DNA from 3 places in the Solibacillus sp. FSL H8-0523 genome. Region 3 is predicted to be linked to each of the others. Evidence: predicted binding sites of a transcription regulator. Region 3 holds the regulator's gene; each other region holds the start of a gene.
What was found. Region 3 encodes LexA, which represses DNA repair genes until DNA is damaged. Its sites were predicted from a motif close to CGAACATATGTTCG; they were not measured.

Region 1: a site for LexA is predicted at 1,114-1,127, ahead of ruvA (Holliday junction branch migration protein RuvA). Genes of this name have one in related genera too.
Region 2: a site for LexA is predicted at 1,651-1,664, ahead of addB (helicase-exonuclease AddAB subunit AddB). Genes of this name have one in related genera too.

The regions. Positions count from the first base shown of each region.
Region 1 covers NZ_CP150291.1:2,919,112-2,922,396, reverse strand. Annotated here, with positions in the region: gene NSQ62_RS14620 (LysM peptidoglycan-binding domain-containing protein) at 1-232, shown strand, start outside; gene NSQ62_RS14615 (phosphotransferase) at 220-1,059, shown strand; gene ruvA (Holliday junction branch migration protein RuvA) at 1,181-1,801, shown strand; gene ruvB (Holliday junction branch migration DNA helicase RuvB) at 1,817-2,812, shown strand; gene queA (tRNA preQ1(34) S-adenosylmethionine ribosyltransferase-isomerase QueA) at 2,834-3,285, shown strand, end outside.
Region 2 covers NZ_CP150291.1:652,335-655,619, reverse strand. Annotated here, with positions in the region: gene addB (helicase-exonuclease AddAB subunit AddB) at 1-1,608, opposite strand, end outside; gene NSQ62_RS02995 (TVP38/TMEM64 family protein) at 1,901-2,518, opposite strand; gene NSQ62_RS02990 (PDZ domain-containing protein) at 2,675-3,285, opposite strand, start outside.
Region 3 covers NZ_CP150291.1:2,802,533-2,805,817, forward strand. Annotated here, with positions in the region: gene NSQ62_RS13935 (recombinase family protein) at 1-433, opposite strand, end outside; gene NSQ62_RS13940 (LysM peptidoglycan-binding domain-containing protein) at 420-770, opposite strand; gene lexA (transcriptional repressor LexA) at 930-1,553, shown strand; gene NSQ62_RS13950 (gamma-glutamyl-gamma-aminobutyrate hydrolase family protein) at 1,598-2,296, opposite strand; gene NSQ62_RS13955 (gamma-glutamyl-gamma-aminobutyrate hydrolase family protein) at 2,293-3,009, opposite strand; gene NSQ62_RS13960 (5'-3'-deoxyribonucleotidase) at 3,213-3,285, opposite strand, start outside.

The DNA of each region.
Region 1 (3,285 bases), 120 kb from region 3:
CCACAAGATGCCCGTAGAAGAGCCGATGCGTATGCTACCAGCGATGCAAGAAGAATCTCCTGGTAAAGAAATGATGTGCGATGATAATGATCAGCAAGTGCGCCAATATTATGAAGAAATCCATCAGATGATGTGTATGCCCCAACCGTGCTGTCACCCACAAATGATGCCGTACAATACATTTCCAATGTCACAAATGATGCCTCACAACCAAAGATCATGGCACATGTAATTAAAGAAAATTGCTGGAAGTGGGATGCAAAAGACGGCGCCTATTTTATGAAATACTACGATGATTACTTTCTTGCCCAAAAAGTAACGTTTGTACATGAGCAACTGGAAAAACAGCAATTTAAGTACCATATTCCACTTGAATGGAACGAAGATGCTCATATATTAAAACAGCGTTGGTTTGAAGGGAAAAGTGCAGATTACCGGAAAGTGAATGATCAAAAGAAGGTATTAAAGGCACTGCAAGCTCTGCATGAAACAAAAAACCAAATCAACTGGCAACAACACGATGTTTTGCCAATTTATGATTTGCATCAAAAATGGCAACGACGATTTGAACGATTTGTTGAAAATGAAGTGTTATTAAAAGAGTTACTTAGTCATCATTACAATGAAGTTGTCCGTGAGGCGGCACATACATTGAATCAACTGGCACTGTTCAATGCTCATGAATCCATGACAATCTTACATGGGGACGTTGTGCATCATAATAGTATGATATCTAATAGAGATGTAGTGCTTGTTGATTTTGATTTGGCAGCTCTAGGGGAAGCGTCAGACGAGTTGATTTTGTGGATGCACCGGGTGTTGTCACAAACGAATTATGATTTAGTTAAATTAATGAAGGATCATCCGTATTTACAAACAGCGCGGCATAAACTGGTCTATTTAAATTTCCCAAATGAGATTATGCGCGAGAGCCTGTTTTATTTAAAATTAAACGAGCGTCAAAAGCTTGCATGCTATCCGTTTATTCAATCGATTGTCGCGGAATGGCTTCACTATAAAGAAACACTAAAAAACACGATTCAAACCATGACACATTAGAATATGGTACACTAGAAAAGACTGTCGATTAGACAGTCTTTTGTTGTGAACAATGCAACATATGTTCGGTGAAATCCGTCTGTTTATGCTATACTAAAGCAAGAAATGTGAGGGATGAACGATGTATGATTATTTAAAAGGACAAGTGACACGCATTACGCCAGAGTATATCGTGTTAGAGCAGCAGGGAGTTGGCTGGTTGTTATATACGCCAAACCCGTATGCCTTCAGAACATCAGCAAGCGAGCAGCAAATTTTCGTATCGATGCAAGTGCGTGAAGACGCGCAAAATTTATACGGTTTCCATAGTTTAGAGCAGCGTGAATTATTCAAAAAGTTAATTCAAGTTTCAGGCATTGGGCCAAAAGGGGCACTTGCGATTTTAGCGAGTGGTAATCCTACGTCCGTCATTCAAGCGATTGAAATGGAAGACGAAGCGTTTTTAATTCGTTTCCCAGGTGTGGGTAAGAAAACGGCGCGTCAAATGATTTTAGATTTAAAAGGCAAGCTCGATGTGCTACTTGATACCGTATTGTTACCGAGCGCGGAAGATGAGTTACCGTTATTTGGGGTCAATCCGAATAAGCATGAGCTTGAAGAGGCAATGTTAGCGCTAGTTGCACTTGGTTACTCAGAAAAAGAGCTGGATAAAATTAAACCACAGCTTGATGAGGATGATCAGCTTCAGACAACGGATGCTTACATTAAACAAGCATTAAAACTATTATTAAAATTGAAATAAAGTGAGGTGAGAACTTTGTCAGACCGCGTACTTTCAGGACAGGCGACGGATGCTGAAGAGCAATTCGAGTTATCACTGAGACCACAACGCTTGGCACAGTACATAGGCCAAGATAAAGTAAAGGACAACTTAAAAATCTTTATTGAAGCCGCAAAGATACGCCAAGAAAGTCTTGACCACGTTCTCCTTTATGGTCCACCAGGTTTAGGGAAAACAACATTGGCGGTCGTTATTGCCAATGAGATGGAAGTTAGTGTGAAAATGACGAGTGGTCCTGCGATCGAACGTCCAGGCGATTTAGCCGCCATTTTAAGCTCACTTGAAGCAGGCGATGTATTATTTATCGATGAGATTCATCGTCTGCCTCGAGCAATTGAAGAAGTGTTGTATTCGGCAATGGAAGACTTTTGCTTAGATATTGTTGTTGGTAAAGGTCCCGAGGCACGTTCCATTCGTCTGGAGTTACCGCCGTTTACATTAGTAGGTGCAACGACGCGAGCGGGTGCGCTATCTGCCCCGTTACGTGACCGCTTTGGCGTGTTAGCACGCTTAGAATATTATGATGAAGAGTCATTAGCACAGATTGTGATCCGTTCGGGTGAGCTATTCGGTGTTGAGTTAAATGAGCAAGCGGCATACGAAATTGCGCGCCGTTCTCGTGGGACCCCGCGTATTGCCAATCGGTTATTAAAGCGCGTACGTGATTTTGCGCAAGTATTAGCCGATGGAACCGTTTCAGAAGGTCTTGCACAGCAGGCACTTGAATTACTACAGGTCGATCCGCGTGGGTTAGATCACATTGACCATAAACTTATGCAGTCAATGATTGAACGCTTCAGCGGCGGTCCGGTTGGTTTAGATGCACTTGCTGCATCAATCGGTGAAGAGCGTATTACGATTGAAGATGTGTACGAGCCATATTTACTACAAATTGGCTTTATTCAGCGCACACCTAGAGGCCGAGTTGCCACAAACCTTTGCTATGACCATTTTGGCTACGAACAAGTATAAAAGAAAAAGGAAGTTTTGAACGTGAGAGTAGAAGATTTTGATTTTCATTTACCAGAGGAATTAATTGCCCAAACCCCATTATTAGACCGTACTGCGAGCCGATTAATGGTTGTGAATCCAAATTCACTTGAGCTTGAACATCACAAGTTCGGGCATATTTTAGATGAGTTCAACGAAGGGGACTGCCTTGTCTTAAATGATACACGTGTATTACCCGCTCGTTTAATGGGCGAAAAAGAAGGCACTGGTGCTCATATTGAGCTACTATTATTAAAGCAAATCAATGACGATGAGTGGGAAACATTAGTGAAGCCTGCAAAACGCGTGAAAGTCGGCACGGTTGTTACATTTGGCGAAGGTCTTTTAAAAGCAACATGTACAGGCGAGTTAGATCATGGTGGCCGTACATTTAAATTTGAATATGACGGCATTTTCTATGAAATTTTAGATCAATTAGGTGAGATGCCACTCCC
Region 2 (3,285 bases), 2.0 Mb from region 3:
CGCCTTTTGCATGGCTGCCGTTTTTTCTTCCTGCTCCTGCATTTTCACGAGCTTTTTATACACCTCAAGCTCGTCCATAAATTCATACAATGCCACAACAATGTCACGGCCTGTTACATGTCCTTTTAGCTTATGCTGTAGCTTTGCAACCGGTTCTCGAATTAAATCACGCGCCGATTTCAGTAGTGCTTCATGCTCCTCTTCGTCCTTTGTTTGCACGGTATTCATCTTTTCAAGTGACTTAAAACGACGGTAATGCCACACCTCGTCATTAAACCAACGATCATGCACAATCCCCTTTGCAATGACAAAGTTCTCTAAAATATCCGCACGGTCACGCATCGCGGCTAAATTTGCATTGTACGGGAAATAAAGGTCAGTTTTTACACTGCGGAATACCGGTTCATACTTCCAATTTGACGTGAGAATTTCTAAAACTGAACGACTAAATTCGATTAAAGGATGGTACAGCATCGCACGTTTTTCATTCGAGAAGTATGGAATTTCATATTGCGTAAACGTCGTCGTAATAATCGGATCATAGACATCTGCTTGGCGATACATAATCCCGATGTCTTGATAGCGCAAGCCTTTTTCGACAACGAGCTTTTTAATTTCCTGGGCAATACCTTGTACTTCTGCACGCGGATTAACCCCCTCTAAAATTTTCACGTTTCCTAATGCCTCAATCGGCTTCACAAATGGCTCATTAAAGCTACGCTCAATTTGCTGTAAATCACGATTCTTACTACGGAAATTTACCTCTAAATGCATACGCGGCTCTTCCTCAATATCAAGGCCATGCTCTAATCGTAATTTTGCTATTTCATGCTTAACTTTGTCGTAGGTCATCGCCGCACGGTAAAACGTGGAACCATCCAGCATATCTGAAGACGGATGATCCATCGGCAACACTAATGTCACACGCTTCGCATAAATTAACAGCTCTTTTAAAATCGCAAACTCCTGACCATTAAACGACACAAAACCATCTAAATATACATGCGTATTGCGTAAGCTTTCCATTTTAGGCATACGCTCTAACAGTAACGGGAAGTAACCATCCCCATCGATATACTCTGCTCCAATGCGCTCCTCTAGTTGCTGTAATATAATTTCAATATCATGCATTTTATGTAGCAGCACTTCACTTGCACCATTCACACGTAATGCGTCCATTAATGGTTTAAGCGATGGAAGATCAATATTGTATTGACTAAATTCCTTTAAAATTTGCTCGACTTCCTTTGTAAATCCGCGCTTCCCAGCTGCTTGCTTGAACAGTAAAAACTCCTCTTGATGCTCTTCTAAAATGCGACGTAGCAGCATGCGATACCCAGTGTTATCAATCCGTTCACGTGCAATCCCACCCTCGTTTTGCAGTACAAACCACGCTAAACGTTTAAACGTCATGACCTGTGCGCGCATCATGCCTTCAATGTCATAATTATTAGTCAGCTCATACTCGGTTGAAAACGTCATTTGGTCCGGAACTAAAATAAAAATCGGATGGCCGAGTAAATTTGTTTTTAAATCCTCTACAATTTCTTCATGAATAAAAGTCGATTTCCCTGTCCCTGCTCGTCCTGAAATCACACGTAACGTCATCGCCGACACCTCACTTTTTTTAAGTATCTTTATTATATAATAAGAATACATGTTCGCGCACTTTATCCTATAGGAAAAGCGCTAAATCGCCCTTTAAGCCCCGATTGGTCAAAACGCATGTGACATGACCGACATGACTCACATCGTGTGAGCCTCAGACATTGCAGGGCCTGACGCAAAAGTAAATGCTACACCACTTTTGCAGGAGGCACCGAAATGTCCTAGGGGCTGGCGCTTTAGCCTAGACATAGCAAAGAAAAAACGTCACTATTTAATATAGCGACGCCTAAATTTACTGCTTATTTGCTCGTGCATTGCGTAAATCTCGTTCTACACGTTTATTCATCAGGTGTTCAATCCATTTCCCTAACAGCCAAATCCCGACAATAATCAGACACGATACGATAATTTTCATCGGCGAACTTACAACCGCGCGTAAGTCACTACCTAAATAACTAATGAAAAAAATCATCACCGGCTTAGAAATGAGTAATGTCAAAAAATAATAGTTCTTTTTTAAATTCGATAAGCCTGCCACACTGTTGACCACAACCACTGGCGTAAATGGTAAACAGAGTAGAACAAACAGCGGTGTAAAGCCGCGCATATCAACCCATTGAATCAGCTTTTGCACTTGGTGTTGCGCTTTTATTTTTTTAAATAGTCGATGGTTGCCGAATTTGCGGATGATTAAAAAGAATAAATACGAGCCCGCTACGGTCGCTAGCCACGATAACATAAAGCCCCAAAACAACCCATAAGCTCCCGCATTCGCAACAACCACGACAAACAATGGAATAAACGGTAAAAACGCCTCAATCGATGTTAGTAAAACACTAAACCAAGGCCCCAATAATTTATATTTTTCAATCAATAATTCAACATTCGCAATACTAACCCAATCTAACATAACTCCCACTCCTGTTAAGAACGACAAGCTTTCTACATGCATTCATAAAATTCAAATAACGAATAATACGTTTATAGTATCATACTTTACGAAGTCGAACAGTGATAAACATAATGCACAAAAAAAGAACCCCACAATGTGCGAGGTTCCACTTACTTAACGGACAATTAATAGCCCAATTTTATGATTATCTTCACTGTGTACAACATGCTGGGTCAAACGAATTTCACCGCTATGATCGAGCACCTCTAAACGACAATGTGCCGCATTAATTTGTAAGGCGCTGTACAGTTCGTCTTCGGTTAAAACAAGCTGACCGTTAACTTTCTTAATAACTTCCCCAGCAATTAAGCCCATCTTCTCTGCTGGCGAATCCGGTAACACACTGGCAATCATGATTCCTTTTTCACTGCGAATCACCGCATAACTGTTCCGGTCCTCTGAGCGACTATAGTAAACGCCAATAACCGTACGAGAAATTGCACCCAGCGCTAATGCCGCTGCACCGAGTACCGGTACAAAATAAGCAAGTAAACCAACAATCAATACCAATTCACCGATTAAGACAATGCTACCCCCCATTTGCGGATAAACATACATCGGTAGCTTTTGTCGTACCATTTGTTGAAAACCAATGACAAACGGGAAAATAATTAGCGAAAATTGCTCTGCGCCAATCGTAAACTGTGGCCAATACGGCGCAAAGTTTTGAATGCCATCTCCCGGAATAATCGTGACAAGTGGTAATAACCAAAGCTGTTTACTAT
Region 3 (3,285 bases):
GTCGCATACCACGGCGAATTTTCGCATTGTGCATACGGCGTTGATATTCTTCTACGATGGCTAAAATTTCGAGTAGCATCGTATCCATCTCATTTAATGCTATTGGTCCTGCATCGTTTAGCGTATAAACGGTTGCTTCGTATTTTTGAATCAAATGCAGAACCGCCATTCGTGCATTGCCACGTCCTAAACGTGTTTCATCTTGTACGAATATGGCCTTTATATTTTCTTCTTTCATAAAATCAAGCATATCAAGTAAGCCATCACGGTCTACCTCATAGCCACTATGCTGATCCTTATAGACGCTAAGCTCTGAATAACCTAACGATTTCGCATAGCGTTTTAATTCCTCCTCTTGACGAACAAGAGAGGTTTCTTGCGTGTCTTTTTCTGTACTAACACGGCAATAGAGTACTGCTTTAGTTTGATTCATTATTTCTCGCTACCTTAACTGTCTTGTCTTCCGATGATTCAACTTGATTTAGATTGGCAATATAGTAAGATTCCTTCTCTACCGGTACGACTAAAATTTGTCCAAAGACAACTTTTTCATCGCGTAAGCCATTTTCTTTTTTTACAAAGTTGATCCAATCGTGCTTAGCCATTTTACCACGATATGTTTCAGCTAACGACCATAAAGTATCACCTTGTTCAATCATTACGTGTTCGTATGTTTCAATTTTTTCATCATCTAACAGTAAAAATACGAACAGTAATGCAGAAAATGCGAATAACGTTGATGTGAAGCTGTTTAATTTAAATTTTTTCATCGTATAAACCCCTTTAAGAATGTATGTTCGGAATGTTTGTTCTCATAATAATACGAACATATGTTTTTGTCAACTGTTTTCTCGAACCTATGTTTGCATTTCTGTTCGCATACTGCTATACTGTATCTAAGAAAATAGCAATATAAAGAGGTGAGTTCGTTGACACAAAAAATTTCTAAAAGGCAACAAGCAATTCTAGCTTTTATAAAAGAGGAAGTTCGTTCAAAAGGCTATCCCCCTTCAGTGCGTGAAATCGGTGAGGCTGTAGGTTTAGCTTCTAGTTCAACTGTCCACGGGCATTTAGCTCGTTTAGAAAGTAAAGGGCTTATTCGTCGCGACCCTACCAAACCACGCGCAATCGAAGTATTAGATCAGGACGATTTAATTGTCTCTAAATCAAGTGTCATTCATGTGCCATTAATCGGGAAAGTCACAGCAGGTTTACCGATTTCAGCAATTGAGGATATTCAAGAATACTTCCCTTTACCAGATAAGTACGGTGCAGCAGAAGATGAATTATTCATGCTTGAAATTATGGGTGAATCGATGATTGAAGCTGGCATTTTAGATGGTGACTATGTAATCGTGAAGAAAACATCTACTGCAGATAACGGAGAAATTGTTGTCGCGATGACAGAGGAAGACGAAGCAACGGTAAAACGTTTCTATAAAGAAAAAACACATTTCCGTCTACAACCTGAGAACAGCTCAATGGATCCTATTCTTGTAAATCAAGTATCAATTTTAGGTAAAGTAGTAGGTTTATATCGAAACGTTCACTAATCCATAAAAATCCACTATCAGCAAATTATGATAGTGGATTTTTTTTAGCTTTTATAGTGAATCGCTGCTTCTATAAAGCTTTTAAATAATTTATCAGACGGTATATCATTTTGTAACCCTTCCGGATGCCACTGAACACCGATACAATATGGATGCTCGGGATGTTCGATCCCTTCTACTACACCGTCTTTTGCACGTGCATTCAATAAAAATCCTGGCGCAATGGCATCAACCGCTTGATGATGGAAAGAGTTCGTTAAAATCGAATCTTGGCCAATAATTTGCTGTAATTTTGATGGGAACAGTTCGACTGTATGCGTTAATTCATGACGCATTGAAGCCTGTGTATGCTTCAACACATGCTCTACTTGTGTATCAATATCTTGATATAATGTACCGCCAAAAGCTACATTCATTACTTGTTCCCCGCGACAGATCCCGAGTAGTGGCATCTTGCGTTCAAATGCTTTTTTCGCCATTAAGATCTCGCTTTGATCACGCTCATCAATGACCATACCAAGCTTTGGATGTGGCTCTTGGCCATAGATAAGTGGGTTGACATCATAGCCCCCAATTAATAACACACCATTCAAACTATCTATTACAGAATCTACCGTTTCTTCATCTAAATACGGAATGCAAAGAGGAATCCCACCCGCGCGTTTAATCACATTAATATACGTATTATTAATTTCCATTTTGCCTTCAACTGGGTGCATTGTTAAACCAATAAGTGGTTTCATGGTTTTCCTCCTACTAATGACGTTTGGCATGCCTCTACAAAGCTTGAAAATAGGCGCTGCGCATGAATATTGCCTATTGGCGCAAGTTCTTCTGGGTGCCATTGTACGGAAATACAATATGGATGATCCTCATGTTCCATCGCTTCAATGACCCCATCTTTTGCTACAGCAGATAAGATAAGCCCTTCACCGAGCTCCCCTACTGATTGATGATGGAACGTGTTAACACGAAACACCTCATCTTCAAAAATCACCTTCATTTTTGGTGTTAATACTTCTACACTATGTGCGAGTGCACCACGCTTTGACGCTTGCTTATGACCAATTGCCCCTTCAACTTGCGACGGGATATCTTGCAGTATTGTACCCCCAAAAAAGACATTCATAATTTGCATCCCGCGGCACACACCTAAGATTGGTAGATCACGCTCAAATGCACGCTTCATCAACAATAAGTCACTGTCGTCACGCTTACGTACAACACGACCGATATTTGGATGTGGCTCCTCGCCAAATAGCTCTGGATCAATATCCTCGCCACCAATTAAAACGATACCGTCCACTCGGTCTAATAAAGCATCCACGTTTTCTTCCGTCGCATTAGGTAAACAGATCGGAATCCCACCTGCAATTTCAATTGAATCTAAATAGGCATTGTTGATATCTAATTTTTTATCAATGTCATACATCGTTAAGCCAATTACCGGTTTCATCTCTCTATCTCCCTTTACAGAAAATGATAATTATTCAAACTATTCAAATTATAACAGGAGATGACACGACTTAAAATTAGAAAAACACATTTCGCGCCAAATAGCGCGAAATTATGTCTTTTCTTATGTGGATTTCCTTGAAAAAGTTATACTTTCCTATCCACTAAAAAGATGAATCCATACAACCGGATTCATCCTAGAACTTATTTTTGTAGTTGTTCGACAAAGTACGCCTTGATCTCTTTCCAGTTATGCACGCGTTTATAACCTTCTTCT